4 regions of the Variovorax sp. P4_B10 genome follow, and region 2 is predicted to be linked to each of the others. Evidence: predicted binding sites of a transcription regulator. Region 2 holds the regulator's gene; each other region holds the start of a gene.
The links. Region 2 encodes sigma-54, which starts transcription at its own class of promoters, with help from an activator protein. Its sites were predicted from a motif close to TGGCANGNAANCTGCTTT; they were not measured.
Positions count from the first base shown of each region.

Region 1: a site for sigma-54 is predicted at 3,051-3,068, ahead of AC1DXX_RS06015 (TorF family putative porin). Genes of this name have one in related genera too.
Region 3: a site for sigma-54 is predicted at 1,678-1,695, ahead of AC1DXX_RS10090 (nitrate- and nitrite sensing domain-containing protein). Genes of this name have one in related genera too.
Region 4: a site for sigma-54 is predicted at 3,048-3,065, ahead of AC1DXX_RS16700 (ammonium transporter). Genes of this name have one in related genera too.

Region 1 covers NZ_JBFUHN010000007.1:131,532-136,188, forward strand. Annotated here, with positions in the region: gene AC1DXX_RS06005 (ammonium transporter) at 156-1,700, opposite strand; gene glnK (P-II family nitrogen regulator) at 1,729-2,067, opposite strand; gene AC1DXX_RS06015 (TorF family putative porin) at 2,131-3,006, opposite strand; gene AC1DXX_RS06020 (YifB family Mg chelatase-like AAA ATPase) at 3,225-4,657, shown strand, end outside.
Region 2 covers NZ_JBFUHN010000016.1:32,222-36,878, reverse strand. Annotated here, with positions in the region: gene AC1DXX_RS10350 (phospholipase D family protein) at 1-1,406, opposite strand, end outside; gene rpoN (RNA polymerase factor sigma-54) at 1,417-3,000, opposite strand; gene lptB (LPS export ABC transporter ATP-binding protein) at 3,019-3,813, opposite strand; gene lptA (lipopolysaccharide transport periplasmic protein LptA) at 3,810-4,529, opposite strand.
Region 3 covers NZ_JBFUHN010000015.1:75,739-80,395, forward strand. Annotated here, with positions in the region: gene AC1DXX_RS10080 (alpha/beta hydrolase-fold protein) at 1-623, shown strand, start outside; gene tsaD (tRNA (adenosine(37)-N6)-threonylcarbamoyltransferase complex transferase subunit TsaD) at 562-1,620, opposite strand; gene AC1DXX_RS10090 (nitrate- and nitrite sensing domain-containing protein) at 1,725-3,002, shown strand; gene AC1DXX_RS10095 (CmpA/NrtA family ABC transporter substrate-binding protein) at 3,340-4,584, shown strand; gene ntrB (nitrate ABC transporter permease) at 4,598-4,657, shown strand, end outside.
Region 4 covers NZ_JBFUHN010000032.1:51,708-56,364, forward strand. Annotated here, with positions in the region: gene AC1DXX_RS16680 (DUF4139 domain-containing protein) at 1-70, opposite strand, end outside; gene AC1DXX_RS16685 (PaaI family thioesterase) at 289-738, shown strand; gene AC1DXX_RS16690 (acyltransferase family protein) at 653-1,897, opposite strand; gene AC1DXX_RS16695 (LytTR family DNA-binding domain-containing protein) at 2,052-2,972, shown strand; gene AC1DXX_RS16700 (ammonium transporter) at 3,135-4,337, shown strand; gene AC1DXX_RS16705 (MBL fold metallo-hydrolase) at 4,405-4,657, shown strand, end outside.

The DNA.
Region 1 (4,657 bases), on a different contig from region 2:
GGGCAAAAAAAAGCCCGCTGGCGCCGGAGCGCTCGCGGGCTGAACATCCAAAGGAGACTCTCGCTTGAAAACTCGTTACGAAGATTTGTTCTTGTAAAAAAGGATGGCGATCGTCCGGTTGCAGCGCCACCCGGAGGCGGCGCCGCAGTGGCAGATCAACGGTTGTATGCGGTTTCGCCGTGGGCGGAGATGTCGAGGCCTTCGCGCTCTTCTTCTTCCGACACACGCAGACCGAGGGTGAGGTCGGCGATCTTGAAGGCGATGAACGCAACCACGCCCGACCAGACGATGGTCAGCAGCACGCCCTTCAGCTGGATCCAGACCTGGGCACCGATGCCGTTGGACACGACGCTGGCCGTGACCCAGTCGCCCACGAGGCCGGGGCCGCCGAGTGCCTGGGTGTTGAACACGCCGGTCAGCAGCGCGCCGACGATACCGCCGACACCGTGCACGCCGAACACGTCGAGCGAGTCGTCCGCACCGAGCAGCTTCTTGAGGCCGTTGACGCCCCAGAGGCAGGCGAAGCCGGCGACGAAGCCGATCACGAGGGCGCCCATCAGGCCGACGTTGCCGGCAGCGGGGGTGATGGCCACGAGACCTGCCACGGCGCCCGAAGCGGCACCCAGCATCGAGGCCTTGCCGCGCATCAGCGCTTCACCGATGCACCATGCGAGCACGGCAGCGGCGGTGGCCGAGAAGGTGTTCATGAAGGCGAGCACGGCGCTGGTGCCGGCTTCGAGGGCCGAACCTGCGTTGAAGCCGAACCAGCCGACCCACAGCAGCGATGCGCCGACCATGGTGAGCGTGAGCGAGTGCGGCGTGAAGGATTCCTTGCCGTAGCCGACGCGCTTGCCGATCACGAAGGCACCCACGAGGCCGGCAACGGCTGCGTTGATGTGCACCACGGTGCCGCCTGCGAAGTCGAGCGCGCCCCACTGCCAGATCAGGCCGGCCTTGGCGTTCTGTGCATCCACCACGTTGGCGGCGGTGTAGGCGTCCGGGCCCATCCAGAACCAGACCATGTGCGCGAGCGGCGCATAGCTGAAGGTGAACCAGATCACCATGAACAGCAGCACGGCCGAGAACTTGGCGCGCTCGGCGAAGGCACCGACGATCAGGCAGCAGGTGATGCCGGCGAAGGTGGCCTGGAAGGCGGCGAACAGCAGCTCGGGGATGTAGACGCCCTTGCTGAAGGTGGCGCCGGGTGCGAACACGCCGGTGGCCGGATCGAAGATCCCCTTCATGAAGAGCCGGTCGAATCCGCCGAAGAAGGCGTTCCCCTCGGTGAACGCGAGGCTGTAGCCGTAGATGAGCCACAGCACCACGATCAGCGAGAAGGTGACCATCACCTGCATCAGCACCGACAGCATGTTCTTGCTGCGCACGAGGCCGCCGTAGAACAGGGCCAGGCCGGGGATGGTCATCATGATGACGAGCAGCGTGGACAGCATCATCCAGCTGGTGTCGCCCTTGTTGAAGGACGGCGCGGGGGCTGCTGCGGCAGGTGCAGCTTCAGCCGCAGCAGGTGCGGCTGCTGCGGGTGCCGCTGCAGCGGGAGCGGCCGCAGGGGCTGGCGCGGCGGCAGCCGGCGCCGATGCGGCCGGTGCTTCCGCGGGGGCCGCGGGTGTCTGGGCGAAGCCGGACGTGCCGGCGGCGAGAACGCTCAAGCCGAGCGCAAGAGAGACAAGCAGTTTTTTCATAGTCGTTGTTCTTTCGGGCCAGACTCGATCAGAGGGCTTCGCGGCCCGTTTCGCCAGTGCGGATGCGTACGACCTGTTCGAGGTTGTAGACAAAGATCTTTCCGTCGCCGATCTTGCCGGTGCGGGCAGCACCTTCGACGGCTTCGATCACGCGATCGACGAGGTCGTCGGAGACGGCCGCCTCGATCTTGACCTTGGGCAGGAAGTCGACCACGTACTCCGCGCCGCGGTAGAGCTCGGTGTGGCCCTTCTGGCGGCCGAAACCCTTGACCTCCGTGACGGTGATCCCCTGCACGCCGATCGCCGACAGTGCTTCACGCACCTCGTCGAGCTTGAACGGTTTGATGATGGCTGTGACCAGCTTCATGAGCTTCTCCTTTGGATGGAAATGAAATGGTGCGGCAACTTGGGCCGCACCTCGTTGTTTTATTTACAGCGTCTTCGTCAGCGTGAGGATGAAGCGCGCCTTGTTCGGCGAGTAGGTCGTCTGGCCGAAGGTGCCGAAGCCGAAGTCGTAGCCCGGGTTGGCCACGGCCACGTACGAGCTCTTCTTGTTGGCGCCCTGCACCGAACCGGTGAGCGACAGGCCGTTGCCGAAGTCGTACGAGGCGCCCACGTTGTAGTCGACGTAGCTCTTGTAGCCCAGGCTGCGGATGTCGCTGGACATGTGGGTGTAGCCCACGGCTGCTTTCAGCGTGACCTTGGGCACGATTTCCTTGCTGTACGACAGGTTCAGGTAGCCGGTGTTGCGGCCCTTCAGGCCCGAGCCGGCCTTGTTGCCTGCGTAGCCGAAGTAGTCCTTGGAGACAGTGTGCGAATACTTGGCGGTGAACGAGCCGAGGCTTTCGTTGGCGTAGGTGGTGGCCGCGTAGAGCTCGGTGGTGTTGCCCGCGGAGTTGCCCGGGTAGATGTAGGCGAGCGCGCCCACGTCCATGTCGAGCGGGCCGGCCTTGAACTTGTAGCCGCCGTAGATGTCGCTCTCGATGCTGTTGCCCTTGAGCCAGTTGACGCTGGAGTTCCAGTTGCCGACGTAGAAGCCGCTCTCGCCGAAGGCGTAGTCGAAYCCGCCCTGGATGGCGGGCTTGAAGCCCTTGGTCTTGGCGTAGTCGTTGCGACCGATCATGTCCTGGTCCTGGCCGCGGAACTTGTAGTTGCTGGTCAGGGACACATTGCCGGTCAGGAGCGGTGCGGGTGCAGGAGCGGCCGCTGCGGCGTCCGTCGTTGCGGTCTGCGCCAGGGCGGTGCCCGACGTGGTCAATGCAGCGGCCAGAACGATCAGGGCCTGGACGGCGGAACGATGCGTCATCGGGAAACTCCTCGCAAGTTGTGTTGTGGAACCTGGAGACCCTCAAAGCAGGGAGCGTGCCAAACTGCACAGATGTCGCCTCTCCAAGAGGGCAGGCGCGGCCGGCGATGAGCGCCAATTCGTTACAAGGAATGTTTCGATCGGTTGCGGGCACCAGCATGCCGCACCGCCATGGGCCAGAAAAAGATGAACGCACCATCTTGGGGAGAGGAAGAAAAATGAGTCTGTCTTTGGTGCAAAGCCGCGCTTTGCTGGGGCTGGAAGCGGCCAGTGTCACGGTCGAGGTGCATCTGGCGAACGGCTTGCCCAGCTTCACGCTCGTCGGTCTGGTGGAGACCGAGGTGAAGGAAGCACGCGAGCGCGTGCGCTCGGCGATCCAGAACGCCGGGCTCGAATTCCCGAGCAACAAGAAGATCGTCGTCAACCTGGCGCCCGCCGACCTGCCGAAGGATTCCGGCCGCTTCGACCTGCCGATTGCGCTCGGCATCCTTGCGGCCAGCGGGCAGATCGAAGGGGCCCGGCTGGCCGGGCACGAGTTCGCCGGCGAACTGTCTCTTTCGGGCGAACTGCGGCCTGTACGAGGCGCGCTCGCCATGGCGCTGGCCCTGCACACGGGCCGCGTCGCGACCCGGCTGGTGCTGCCCATGGACAGTGCGCAGGAGGCGGCGCTGGTGCCCGGCGGCGAGGTGTACGGCGCCAGGCACCTGCTCGATGTGGTGCGGCAATTCGTCGCCGAGGGCGATGCGGCACTGTCCGAACCGCCGGGCGACGGCTGGGCGCGCGTCCATGCCGCACCAGGAACGACCACGCCGCCGTATGCCGACCTGGCCGAGGTCAAGGGACATGCCGGCGCCAAGCGCGCGCTCGAGATCGCCGCGGCCGGCGGCCACAGTCTCCTGATGGTGGGCGAGCCGGGCTCGGGCAAGTCGATGCTCGCGCAGCGCTTTGCCGGCCTGCTGCCGGCGATGAGCATCGACGAAGCGCTGGAAAGCGCCGCCGTGGCCAGCCTGGGCGGGCGCTTCGCAACCGAACGATGGATGCGCAGGCCGACATCGGCGCCGCACCATACCTCCAGCGCGGTGGCGCTCGTGGGCGGCGGCTCGCCACCGCGGCCGGGTGAAATCTCCAGGGCGCACCACGGCGTTCTCTTCCTCGACGAATTCCCGGAGTTCGCGCGCTCCGCCCTGGAAGCGCTGCGCGAGCCCCTCGAGACCGGCACCATCACGATCGCCCGCGCCGCGCGGTGCGCGGAATTCCCCGCGCGCTTCCAGCTGATCGCCGCAATGAATCCTTGCCCTTGCGGCTACCTGGGGTCGGCGCTGAAAACCTGCCGCTGCACGCCGGACCAGGTTGCGCGCTACCAGGGCAAGCTCAGCGGCCCGCTGCTGGACCGCATCGACCTGCACATCGAGGTGCCCGCTGTTTCGGCGCAGCAGCTGCTCGATGCGCCGGCGGGCGAATCGACCGGCAGCATCCGCAGCCGCGTGATGGCGGCACGCGAGCGCGCCATGCAGCGCCAGGGGCACCCCAACCAGGCGTTGCAGGGCAGCGCCATCGACCGGCATGCCGGACTGGACGCCACGGCACGCAAGTTCATCTACGACGCCGCCGCCAAGCTCGGCTGGTCGGCGCGCAGCACGCACCGTGCATT
Region 2 (4,657 bases):
AGCGTCTGCTGCGCCATCTCGGCGCTGCGGATGAAGAGGCCGATCTCGGTGTTGTGCGTCTCGGAGCGCGGATCGAAGTTCATCGAGCCGACGAAGAGGATGCGCCGGTCGATCACCGCCGACTTGGCATGCAGCCGCCCCACCGAGGTGCCGAACAACCCGAGCCGCACGCTGCGCCGCGTGCGCGTGGTGCTCAGCTCGTAGAGGTCGGCGCCGAGCGTGAGCATCTCGGGCCGGTAGCGGCGGTACGCGGTGTGCACCAGCGGCTCGTCGGTGGCGGCGAGCGAGTTGGTCACCACGCTGATCTTCACGTTGCGCCGGCGGATCTCGCGCATCACCTCGAGCCCCGCGGCGCCCGGGATCAGGTAGGGCGAGACGATGGTCACCTCGGAGCGCGCGCGGCGCATCTGCTCGACCACGTTGTAGCGCACGCTGTCGACGTCGAGCAGCGGCACGCCGCCGTACGAGGCGGTCTTGCCGATCACGCGCTCGGGCGAATCGGCGTACGCCTCGGCGATGGCCCAGATCAGGCCGAGCTTGCCGGTGTCGAGGTCCTCGACCAGCGGGCTGTAGCCCAGCAGGTCGTTGGGGGCGGGCTTCGGCGGCGGCGGCGTGGTGTCGGGGCCGGTGGCGGCGTCGAAGCGCTTCTGCAGCTTCTCGCGCGACAGGCCGCTCGCCACCACCGACTGGATCGGCCGCACATGGACGCTGTTCCAGTACTGGTCGAACAGGGTGCCCAGGCGCGGGATCAGCGCGCCGGTCACGAAGGTGTCGAGGTCGATGAAGTTCTGGCCCGAGTTGCGCCTGAAGTACTGGTTGCCGATGTTGCGGCCACCCGCCACCGCCATCGCGCCGTCGGCGATGAAGAGCTTGTTGTGCATGCGCCGGTTGACGCGGCTGAAGTCGAAGAGCGAGGCGGTGAAGCGCCGCAGCAGGCTGCCGCGCCCGGCCGGAAACGGATTGAAGAGGCGCAGCTCGACGTTCGGCGTGGCGGCCAGCCCGAGCAGCAGTTCGTCTTCGCCCGAGGTGTAGAGGTCGTCCATCAGCAGCCGCACGCGCACGCCGCGCTGCGCCGCATCGCGCAGGGTGCGCAGCAGGTAGCGGCCGGTCTCGTCGTTCTCGATCTGGTAGTACTGCACGTCGAGCGTGCGCTGGGCGCGGCGCGCGAGCTGGATGCGGGTGTCGAAGGCGAAGTCGCCGCCCGGCATCAGGCGGAAGCCGCTGAGGTCGGGGTCGGGCTGGGAGGCCAGCGCGATCTTGCCGAGGGCCGTGTCGGCCGAGACGGCGAGGGCCTTGGTGGGCGGGCGTGGCGCTTCGTCGGGCAGGGTGGCGCAGCCTGCGAACAGCAACGATGCCGCCACGACGAAGACCCAGTGCCCACAACACGACAGCAGGCGACGGATCATCGGCGGCTTTCTACAGTGCCTTGCGCAGGTTGGCGGGCGCGATGCGCAGGGCTTCGCGGTACTTGGCCACGGTGCGCCGCGCGCACTCGATGCCCTGCTCCTTCAGCATCTCGGAAATCTGGCTGTCGGACAGCGGTTTCTTGATGCTCTCGGAGCTCACGAACTGCTTGATCAGCGCGCGCACCGCGGTGCTCGACGCATTGCCGCCGGTCTCGGTGCCGAGCGCCGAGCCGAAGAAGTACTTGAGCTCGACCGTGCCGAACGGTGTGGACATGTACTTGGCCGTGGTCACGCGCGAGATGGTCGATTCGTGCAGGCCCAGCTCGTCGGCAATTTCGCGCAGCACCAGCGGCCGCATCGCGAGCTCGCCGTGCACGAAGTAGCTCTTCTGACGCTCGACGATCGCATTGCTCACGCGCAGGATGGTATCGAAGCGCTGCTGGATGTTCTTGATGAACCAGCGCGCCTCCTGCAGCCGCTGCGACAGCGCCTGGCTGCCCTCGCCCTTGTGCGACTTGAGCGCACCGGCGTAGATGTCGTGCACGCGCAGGCGCGGCATCACCTCGGGGTTGAGCATGACGCGGAACTTCACGTTCGTGCCGCGGCCGATCTTGGTGACGATCACGTCGGGAATCACGATGTTGCGCTCGACGTCGACGAAACGGCGGCCCGGCTTGGGCTCGAGGCGCGCAATGATCTGCAGCGCCGAGCGCACCAGCTCTTCGTTGGTGCGCGTCAGGGTGGCCAGGCGCTTGAAGTCGCGCCGCGCGAGCAGCTCCATCGGCTGCTTGCAGATGGCGATGGCGGTCTTGCGGACCAGCGCTGCCTCCTCGGCCTCGTCCTCGCTGGCCAGTGCGCGCAGCTGGATGCCGAGGCATTCGCCCAGGTCGCGCGCGCCGACGCCGACGGGCTCCAGGCTCTGCAGCAGGCCGAGCGCCATCTGGAAGTGGTGCACGAGTTCGTCGAACTGGTCGTTGTCGTCGCCCGCAAGGCCCGAGGCCAGCGCGGGCAGCGAGTCTTCGAGGTAGCCGTCGTCGTTGAGCGATTCGATCAGGAAGCGCAGCGCGGCGCTGTCGTTCTCGTTCAGGCGCAGGCTGAGCGCCTGGCGGTGCAGGAACGATTGCAGCGATTCCTGGCTGCGCGCGAGCTCGGTGGCGTCGGCACGTTCGTCGTCGCCGAGGTTGTTCTGGCGCGCAGGCGCATCGCTGCCCCACTCGCTGTCGTCGGGCGCCATGTCGACGGTGCCGTCGCCTTCCCAGTCGGGCTCGCGCTCGGTGGTGTCGGCAGTGGCGCCATCGGCGTCGCTGGTTGCCGCGGTGTCGGTGGAGGCGGTCGTCGCGCTGCTGGCCGGCGCCGAGGCGAATTCGCTCTCGCCGGCCTCCTCGCGCGGCACGGGTGTGTCGACGGCATCGAGCCCGAATTCCTCGCGCGCCGCTTCTTCCGCGGTGCGTTCGAGGAACGGGTTCTCGTCCAGCATCTGCTCGACCTCCTGGCTCAGTTCGAGCGTGGAGAGCTGGAGCAGCCGGATCGACTGCTGCAGCTGTGGCGTGAGCGCCAGATGCTGCGAGACGCGAAGGGACAGCCCTTGCTTCATGGAGAACGCGACCCTCCCTTACATCCGGAAGTGCTCGCCCAGGTACACCCTGCGTACTTCGGCGTTGTCGACGATCTCCGAGGGTGTGCCTTGTGCCAGCACATGCCCGTCGCTGATGATGAACGCGTGATCGCAGATGCCCAGCGTTTCACGCACGTTGTGGTCGGTGATGAGCACGCCGATGCCGCGCTCCTTCAGGAAACTGATGATCCGCTGGATCTCGATGACCGCGATCGGGTCGATACCGGCGAAAGGCTCGTCCAGCAGGATGAAGCGCGGCTGGGTGGCCAGCGCGCGCGCGATCTCGACGCGGCGGCGTTCGCCGCCCGAGAGCGCGAGCGCGGGCGAGTCGCGCAGGTGGTCGACCCGCAGGTCGGCCAGCAGCTCGGACAGGCGCTCTTCGATGTGCTTCTTGGAAAGCGCCACCACCTTGCCGCTTTCGTCGGGTTCGCGCTGCAGCTCGAGCACGGCCCGCACGTTCTCTTCGACCGTCAGCTTGCGGAAGATCGAGGCTTCCTGCGGCAGGTAGCTCAGGCCCATGCGCGCACGGCGATGGATCGGCATGTGGGCGATGGGCTCGCCGTCGATGGTGATCTCGCCGGCGTCGGCACGCACCAGCCCGACGATCATGTAGAACGAGGTGGTCTTGCCGGCGCCATTGGGGCCGAGCAAACCGACGACTTCGCCCTTCTGCACGTCGAGCGAGACGTCCTTGACGACCGTGCGGCTGCCATAGCTTTTCTGCAGGCCGCGTGCGACCAGGCGGCTGCCCGGGACGTTGTTGGCTTCCTGGATTCCGGCGGTTTCGATCACTTGTGCCCTTCTCCCTCTCCACTGAGCGTGGTGGTCGAGCGCAGGCCGGTGCCAGGCGCGGGTGTGGGGGCCGGGGCCGCGGCAGGTTTCGCGCCCGCCGGGGCGGAGGCGCCGGGCTTCGGTGCGGCGGCCGCCTTGGGGGTGAGGATGGTCCTGACGCGTCCGCCCGGATTCGCCGCGTTCACGGCGGTGTTCGGCGGCACGGTGGAGCCGTTGACCGTGTAGGTGTCGTTGCTCTGGTCGTAGACGATCAGTGCGCCGGTGCTTTCGTCGTTCGGCGTGGCGCCCAGCAGGCGGCGCATGACGGCATTGCGGATGAACTTGACGTTGTCGGCGCGGCTGTCGTACTCGATGACTTCGGACTCGCCCTCGATCCACTCGTCGGGCGCATTGCGTTTCTGCTTGTAATAGGCCCGCTTGCCCGGCGCCGCCGTGACCACCCCGTACTGGTAGCCCTCGGCATCCTGGCGCACGTCGAGGCGCGCGCCGCGGATGATGATCGTGCCCTTCGTGACCAGCACGTTGCCGGTGAACACGCTGGTCTGTTTCAAGTCGTCGTAGCGCATCGAGTCGGACTCGATGTTCATCGGCTTGGTGCGGTCGGCCGTCTCGGCCAGGGCGCCCGAGGCGAGGCCGGCCAGCAACAGCGCGCCGATGGCCAGGTGGCCGATGCGACGAATGAGGGGGGGAGTGGTAGGGTAAGAATGCAATGTCATAGAGGCACGAAACTTGCTCTGAACCATTGTATGCGGCGGATTGCACCAGCCCACCAGCGCGGATGAAAAAGCCCGCCAAGGCGGGCCGGGTGTCCCTCAGGGGAGACACCGCGAAACCGGCTTCGCCG
Region 3 (4,657 bases), on a different contig from region 2:
ACCTGGCGGCCGACGCGCTGCTGGTGGACGCCGACGTCTCCTACTACTACGACCAGACGCTCAGCGAGCGTCTGCACGCGGACGTCATCGAGCCGCAGCGCGCCAAGGGCTACAAGTCGATCTGGCTCGTGGGCATTTCCATCGGCGGTTTCGGTGCGCTGATCCATGAACTGGCACGGCCGGGTTCGGTGGATGGCATCGTGGCGCTCGCGCCCTACCTCGGCCGCCGGGTTCTCGGCGCAGAGATCAAGAAGGCCGGCGGCCTGCGCACCTGGCATGCGCCCACCGGCCCCCAGCCCGACGAAGAGCCCGACCGCAAGCTCTGGCCCTTCTTCCAGCAGTACCTCGCGGCCCAGCCCGCCAAGGACCTGCCGCCGCTCTACCTGGGTTTCGGCCTCAATGACCGCTTCGCCGGCAACCACAAGCTGCTGGCCGACGCCCTGCCCCCGGGCCGCGTCTTCACGACCGAAGGCGGACACGACTGGCCGGAATGGCGCCAGCTCTGGCGCAACGTGCTGGACGTGCTGCCGCTGCCCGCGATCGGCCGCTCGCGCCAGCCGGCTACGCGGCCTCCGGCAGCCGCGCCTCGGCCGTCAGCAACGCCATGGGCCATCGCGGCTTGACGTCGAAGGCGTAGCGCTCGCTGGCCTGCGACAGGCCCGACTGCAGGCGCATGGCGGCGGCCATGGCAATCATGGCGCCGTTGTCGGTGCACAGGTGCAGCTCGGGGTAGTGCACGCGCACCCGGCGCTTGGCACAGGCGGCATTCAGCTGCTCGCGCAGGTTCTTGTTCGCCCCCACGCCGCCGGCCACCACCAGGCGCTTCAGCCCGGTCTGGTCGAGCGCGGCGAGCGACTTCTTCAGCAGCACCTCGACGATGGCGGCCTGCGTGGACGCTGCGAGATCGGCCTTGTTCGCCTCGAGCCGGTCGCCGAGCTTCTTGGCCTGCGTGAGCACCGCCGTCTTCAGGCCGGCAAAGGAAAAATCGAGATCGCCGCTGTGCAGCAGCGGCCGCGGCAGCTTGAACGCGGTGGCGCTGCCATCTTCGGCCAGCTTGGCAAGCCACGGGCCGCCCGGGTACGGCAGGCCCATGAGCTTGGCGCTCTTGTCGAAGGCCTCGCCGGCCGCGTCGTCGATGGTTTCGCCGAGCAGCTCGTAGCGGCCCACGCCGTCGACCCGCATCAGCTGGGTATGCCCCCCCGACACCAGCAGGGCGACGAACGGAAATTCAGGCGGATCGGCACTCAGGAACGGCGACAGCAGATGCCCTTCGAGGTGATGCACGCCCAGCACCGGCTTGCCGAGCGCCACGCCCAGCGCGCAGGCCACGCCCGCGCCCACCAGCAGTGCCCCCGCCAGCCCCGGCCCGCGCGTGTAGGCCACCACGTCGATCTCGCCCAGCGAGCGCCCGGCCTCGGCCATGACGGCTTCGGTGAGCGGCAGCACGCGGCGGATGTGGTCGCGGCTGGCCAGCTCGGGCACCACGCCGCCGTAGGCCTGGTGCATGGCGATCTGGCTGTGCAGCGCGTGCGAAAGCAGCACCGGCAGCGCGTCGCCGTGCGACTCGACCAGCGCCACGCCGGTTTCGTCGCAGGATGATTCGATTCCCAACAAAAGCATGCCGCGAGTGTAGGTGTCGCTTGCAAAGGGCGCCCGCAAAGGGGCAAGCTCGGGTCGAGGCACGGATGTTGCAGTAACGGTGCGCGCAACCTCCCTCACCCACCATGAAATCCGGTCTGCATTTCCTGATCGCCGCCCGCCAGTGCGAAATCGACGAGCTGGACCAGCTCGCCCGCACCAGCGAGCTGGTCGGCGTGATCGGCCGGCTGGTGCATGCGCTGCAGCGCGAGCGCGGCATGTCCAACGTGTTCCTCGCCTCGCGCGGCGGCCGCTTCGCCGACCAGCGCGATCCGCAGATCGCCGAATGCCTGGCGCTCGAACAGGAAGTGCGCAACGGTTTCGACCAGCTCGAGACCGAGGCCCGCCAGCGCGCCAGCGCCGGCAACAGCGCGCGCCTCTTCAGCCGCATCGCCTGGGTGCTGCCGGGCCTGGACGCCCTGCCCGCGCTGCGCCGCCGCGTCGGCGCGCTCGAGCTCACGCCGGCGCAGTCCACCGCGGCCTTCGCCAAGCTCGTCGCCGGCCTGCTGGCCGTGGTGTTCGAAGCGGCCGACGGCGCCACCGACCCCGAGATCTCGCGGCTGCTGGTCGCGATGTTCAACTTCATGCAGGGCAAGGAGTTCGCGGGGCAGGAGCGGGCCTTCGGGGCCGCCACGCTGGCGCTGGGCCGCAGCAACGACGCGCAGCGCGTGCAGTGGCTGCACCTGATCGAATCGCAGGAGCGCTGCTTCCACGTCTTCACCYATTTCTCGAGCGAAGAGGTGCTGGCGCTCTGGCGCGAGAGCGAGTCCAGCGCCACCATGGCCGAGCTCGAACGCCTGCGCCGCACCGGCACCGCCCCGGCCGCCGCGCCCGACGCGCCTTACAGCCAGCTGAGCCAGAGCTGGTTCGACTGCTGCACGCGCCGCATCGACGCCATGAAGACCGTCGAAGACCGCCTCGCTGCCGACCTGCGCGCCCTGTGCGGCCGCAAGACCGCGCAGGCACGCACCGAACTGGAGGCCTACCAGCAGTTGCTCGGCACGCTGGCACCGCAGTCCGGCGGCGCCATGTTCTTCGACGATGCCGGCACGCAGGCCGTGGCCCCTGCCCCCTACGGCCGCGTCCTGGAGCGCTCGGTGCTCGACATGGTGCAGGAGCAGTCGCAGCGCCTGCAGGCCATGAGCGACGAACTCGAGACCGTGCGGGCCTCGCTCAACGAACGCAAGGTGGTCGAGCGCGCCAAGGGCCTGCTGATGGCGCACCGCCGCCTCAGCGAGGACGAAGCCCACAAGATGCTGCGCCAGACCGCCATGAACCAGAAGCGCCGGCTGGTCGACGTGGCCGAGTCGATGCTGGCCATGGCCGACTACCTGCCGCTGCCCGACGCCCGGCCGCCGCGCTGAGAGCGTTCAAGTTGGTGCAGCGCACAAAAACGTGCTTTCGATGCCTTGCGAGTCTCGGCGGCACTTCGGCCTTCCCACACCGCGTCCTCGAGCTACTTTTTCGATAGCACCAGACCGGACGTAGTCATTGGCACACAGTTTGCTTAAGTGAGTCCACAGGCCCTCGTGGTCTTCAGGCAGGCGGCACCCAACGGCGGGTGTCGTCCACCGAACCGGACAAAGGCGTCCCCATCCCGCAAGGGCTCGTTCGCGAGCAGCCCCTGCGCGGTCGGGACGCCTTTTTTTGTTTTTCGCTTCTGCTTTTTGTTTGTTCATTCTTCAACCGGAGCCCGTCCCCATGACCGACCTGCTGAAAACCCGCCTCAGCCGCCGCCGCGTACTGCAAGCCGCCGCCATCGGCGCCGTGGGCATCGACCCCGCGCTGCGCGCCGCCGTCTGGGCCCAGGGCTCCGACAAGCCCGAGAAGGAAGAAGTGAAGATCGGCTTCATCCCGCTGACCGATTGCGCCAGCGTGGTGATGGCCTCGGTGCTCGGCATCGACAAGAAGTACGGCGTGAAGATCGTCCCCAGCAAGGAAGCCAGTTGGGCCGGCGTGCGCGACAAGCTCTCCAACGGCGACCTGGACATGGCGCACGTGCTCTACGGCCTGGTCTACGGCATGCACCTGGGCCTGAGCGGCCCCAAGAAGGACATGGCCGTGCTCATGACCCTCAACAACAACGGCCAGGCCATCACGCTCTCGAAAAAGCTGGCCGACAAGGGCGCGGTCGATGCCGCGTCGCTCGCCAAGCTCATCGCCACCGAGAAACGCGAATACACCTTCGCACAGACCTTCCCCACCGGCACGCACGCCATGTGGCTCTACTACTGGCTGGCCTCGGCCGGCATCGACCCGTTCAAGGACGTCAAGAACATCACCGTGCCGCCCCCGCAGATGGTGGCCAACATGCGCGTGGGCAACATGGACGGCTACTGCGTGGGCGAGCCCTGGGGCCAGCGCGCGATCATGGACGGCATCGGCATCACCGCCATCACCACCCAGGACATCTGGAAGGACCACCCCGAGAAGGTGCTCGGCTGCACCGCCGAGTTCACGAAGAAGTACCCGAACACCGCGCGCGCCGTGACCGCCGCGATCCTCGAGGCCGGCAAGTGGATCGACGCCGGCCTGCAGAACAAGAACAAGATGGCCGAGACCATCGCCGACAAGAGCTACGTCAACACCAGCGTGGACGCCATCAACCAGCGCATCCTGGGCCGCTACACCAACGGCCTCGGCAAGAGCTGGGACGACCCCAACCACATGAAGTTCTACAACGGCGGCGCCGTGAACTTTCCGTACCTGTCGGACGGCATGTGGTTCCTCACGCAGCACAAGCGCTGGGGCTTGCTGAAGGAGCACCCCGACTACCTGAAGGTGGCCACCGAGATCAACCGCATCGACATCTACAAGCAGGCCGCCGCCGCCACGCAGACGCCCGTGCCCAAGGAGGTGCTGCGCACCAGCAAGCTGTTCGACGGCACGGTCTGGGACGGCAAGGACCCGAAGAAGTACGCCGATTCGTTCAAGCTGCATGTCTGAGGAGCAACACACCATGGTCAGCGCTGTTTTCCACTCCCCGCTCGAAGCGGTCGCGTCGCAGGCCGCGTCGCCT
Region 4 (4,657 bases), on a different contig from region 2:
CGCTCAGGACCAGCCAGCCGGCGGCGGCGACGGTGGCACGGAGAAGAAGGGCGGAGGACGGTGCTTTCATGAAGAGCCTTCGGAAGTGAATGGGTTTGCCTCCACTCATACGGACGGGCTCGTTCAACGGGGTTAAGGCGTTTTCAAAAAATTTTCACCGGGCGTGTGCTGTCGCCAATGCAACCGCAACGGGCTTCCCGGTCACGCGCGTGACGATGCGCGGAGGGGGCAGTTCGTAGAGTGACTCGACTGCATCGTCAACGCGCTTCCTTTCCACGGAGACTCTCCATGCTCGACGTCATCAAGACCATCAACCAAACAGCATCCTTCAACCGCTGGGCCGGCTTCGAGGTCCACCATGCCGCCGACGGCCAGGCCGAGCTGCGCATGAATTGGCGCGAGGAAGACATGGGCCAGTACGCCGGCTTCCTCCACGCCGGCATGATCGCCGCGCTGCTCGACACCGTGAGCGGCTACGCGGCCGCCACGCAGGCGGGCCGCGTGCTGGCCTCGCACTTCTCGGTGAACTGCATCTCGCCCGCCATCGGCCGCGCTTTCGTGGCGCGCGCCCGGGTGGTGAAGGCCGGGCGCAAGCAGGTGTTCGTCGCGGCCGAACTTTATGCGCAGCCCGAAGGCCAGGGCGAGGACGCGCTCAAGCTCGTGGCGACGGGGAACGCCATCCTGGTTCCGGTGGAAGAGAGTCAGCCGAAGCCGGCTGCTGCTTCGCCGCGCGCCTGAGCTTCAGCCCGAACAGCGGCCGCAGCCCGTTGAAGCGGCGGATCAGTCCGTCGGTCAACAGCCAGCAGCCGAGGAGGGTCAGCGCCACCAGCAGCGCGGGTTCCAGCACCGGGCCGAGCGCGAGGGGTGCCAGCGCAGTCACGCCGACGATGATCAGCGTCTGGTGCAGTACGTACCACGGGTACACCGATTCGTTGGCCCAGCGCAGCCAGGGCCATGGGCGGTTCAGGTGGCGGTGGCCGTGGCCCAGGATGGCGGCGACCGCCAGCCACAGGTAGAGCGTGCGCAATGCGTCCATGAGCGGGCCGGAGGCCGGACCCCGGGCGCCGAGCCGCAGCGCGATGAAGGTTGCGATCGCCGCCACGGCCAGCGCGAGCGACACCCGGCGCAGCCGCTCCAGTTCTTTCCAGACGCCCGTGTCCACGCCCATCCAGTAGCCGTAGAGGAACACGGTGAAGTAGATGCTGTGCAGGTAGAAGTCGCGCACCAGGTTGTGCGTGGGCGGGAAGTGCGAGGCCAGCAGCATCGTCCAGGCCAGCAGCGGCAACACCGGCAGCAACAGCAGCTTCCAGCCGCGCAGCCCGTTGAAGCTGCGGCGCACCCACTGGCCGGCCGCCGAATTCAACAGCGGCAGCGTCAGCGCGATCGCTGCCGTGTAGGCAAAGAGATAGGGCAGGTACCAGAGGTGGTTCCAGGTGATGCCGAACTCCGCGCCGTCGAAGGCCCGCTTCGGCCACGGCTCGGCCATCGACAGGTAGCGCAGCAGGAAGGCGCCGAAGCCCGGTGCCACCAGCCCGTCGGCAACGCCCTGTGCGTAGGCCTGGTAGGGCACGATCACCGCCATGCCGAAGACCAGCGGCAGCATCAACCGCACGCCGCGGCTGCGCAGCAGCGCCCAGGTGCCCTGGTGGCGGCTCAGGAAGCCGAGCGACACGCCCGAGATCAGGAACACCAGGTCCATGCGCCAGAGGTTCAGCACCCGCATCGGCCACTGCAGCCATTCGGCCGCATGCGGGCTCTTGAGGTGCCACGGCCAGTCGGCCACGTAATACATGCCCACGTGATAGAGGATCACGAACAGGAAGGCCAGTGCGCGCAGCGCATCGATGTCGTGGCGTCGGTGCGCGCCGGGCAATGGTGTGGTGGTCGGCAGGTTCATCGCGGGTCCTCGAAGCAGAAGATGGGGCGATGGTGTGGCCCGGTGCCGTGCCGCGGGACGGCGCCGGGACGGATGGCCCCCGTTTTGTGACGAGCGGCGGTCCCCAAGGGACGAAATTCGCCCGCCGGCGGTGCGGATGGCGAGAATCCCGGGCATGAGAGATTCCCGCAGGAACCTGTACGAGCGCTACGAGCCGATCCGCCGGTATGTCGAGGTGGGCTTCTGGATCGTGCTGATGGCGCTGCAGGCGGTGTTCAGCACCCTGGTGGCGGTGGTCGATGCCCGCTCCCGCACCGTGCCGCGCGCCACCTGGGAAATCGTCACCTGGGAAGGGTCGAGCCACCTGGTGCTGCTGGCGCTGATTCCGGTGCTGGTGGCCATCGAGCGCCGGCTGGCGCCGCTGGCGCCCGGCCGCTGGGTCCGCTTCCTGGCCGGGCATGCGGTCGCCAGCGTGGCTTTCAGCGTGGTGCACGTGGTGGCGATGTTCGGGCTGCGTGCGCTGGTCTATGCCATGGCTGGCGGCCGCTACGACTTCGGCGGCTGGACCGATCAGTGGGGTTACGAATACCTGAAGGACGTGCGCGTCTACGTCTCGATCATCTTCGGCATCTGGGCCTACCGGCTGTTCATGCTGCGGTTGCAGGGCGAGGCGCGGGTGCTCGATGCGCCGGAGGCGGGGGGCTCTGCCGAGGTCGAGGCCGCAGCCGAGGCGCCTGCCGAGCCCGAGAGCCCGCCCGCTGCCGCCGCCCGGCCCGAGCGCTTCCTGGTCCGCAAGCTGCGCCGCGAATTCCTGATCGCCGCCACCGACATCGACTGGCTCCAGGCCGAGGGCAACTATGTCGGCCTGCACGTCAACGGCCACGACTATCTGCTGCGCGCCACGCTCACCGACTTCCTGGCCCAGCTCGACCCCGCCCGGTTCGTGCGGGTGCACCGCAGCCACGCGGTGAACCTGGGGCGCGTCAAGGAGATCGAGCCGCTGGACGGCGGCGATGCCCGGCTGCACATGCACGACGGCGGCACGGTGCCCTGCAGCCGGCGCTATCGCGACGCGCTGCGCGCCGGCACGGGCTGATCGCCCAAAAAAAGAGGCCTGTTCCGGTGCGTGGATGCGCCGATATGGCTCATTTCGCACCATCAAAGAGCCTTCAGGCACCATTTTTGCTTTCTTGCGCCGTCGTCCCGAGCAATTCGGGTGCGATGCACCAATTCAAACCAAAAACTGCAAGAAGCTCCAATGGACGCACTCAAACAGGGCGCAGACGCGCTGTTCATCCTTCTCGGCGCGATCATGGTCCTGGCCATGCATGCCGGATTCGCCTTCCTCGAACTGGGCACCGTGCGCAAGAAGAACCAGGTCAATGCGCTGGTGAAGATCCTGGTCGACTTTTCGGTCTCGACCATCGTGTATTTCCTGGTGGGCTACGGCGTGGCCTACGGCACCCACTTCTTCGTGGGCGCGACCGAGCTGGCGGCAAGGAGCGGCTACGAGCTGGTGAAGTTCTTCTTCCTGCTGACCTTTGCCGCGGCCATCCCGGCCATCATCTCGGGCGGCATCGCCGAGCGCGCCAAGTTCTGGCCGCAGCTGATCGCCACCGCGGTGATCGTCGGCGTGGTGTATCCGCTGTACGAGGGCATTGCGTGGAACAAGGCCTTCGGCATCCAGGCCTGGATCGCCTCGGTCACCGGCCATGAGTTCCATGACTTCGCGGGCTCGGTGGTGGTGCACGCGGTGGGCGGCTGGCTCGCGCTGCCGGCCGTCATCCTGCTCGGCGCGCGCCGCAACCGCTACCGTGGCGACGGCTCGCTGAGCGCGCATCCGCCGTCGAACATTCCGTTCCTCGCGCTCGGCGCCTGGGTGCTGTGCGTGGGCTGGTTCGGCTTCAACGTGATGAGCGCGCAGAGCATCGACAAGATCTCCGGGCTCGTGGCCGTCAACTCGCTGATGGCGATGGTCGGTGGCACGCTGGTGGCGTTGGCCCTGGGCAAGAACGACCCCGGCTTCGTCTACAACGGCCCGCTCGCCGGGCTGGTGGCCGTGTGCGCCGGCTCCGACCTGATGCATCCGCTGGGCGCGCTGGTGGTGGGCGGCGTGGCCGGCGCGATCTTCGTGTTCATGTTCACGCTCACGCAGAACAAATGGAAGATCGACGACGTGCTCGGCGTGTGGCCGCTGCATGGCCTGTGCGGCACCTGGGGCGGCATTGCCGCCGGCATCTTCGGCACGCAGGCGCTCGGCGGCATCGGCGGCGTGAACGTCGGGGCGCAACTGATCGGCACCGCGATCGGCGTGGTCTGGGCGCTCGTGGGCGGTGCGGCGGTGTACGGTGCGCTCAAGGCCACGATGGGTCTGCGCCTGTCGCAGGAGGAGGAATACGACGGCGCCGACCTGTCGATCCACCACATCTCGGCCACGCCGGAGCGCGAGGTCAATTGGTGAGCACTGCACCATAAGTCGGCTTGGGCTATTCTCGGCGCCCCTATAACCCGCCCGAGGAGAAGAGCCCATGACAACACCCACCCGTTGGTTGCGCCGCGGCATTGCCGCATTGGCCGGCAGCGTGCTGATGCTTTCGTTTGCGGCGCAGGCCGGCGCCCCGCAGGTCAAGACCCAGGCGCCGGGCTTCTACCGCATGATGCTCGGCGACTTCGAAGTCACCGCGCTGTTCGACGGCACGATCGACCTCGAGCCCAAGAAACTGCTCACCAACACCACGCAGGCGCAGGTCGGCAAGCTGCTCGACCGCTCCTTCGAAAAGG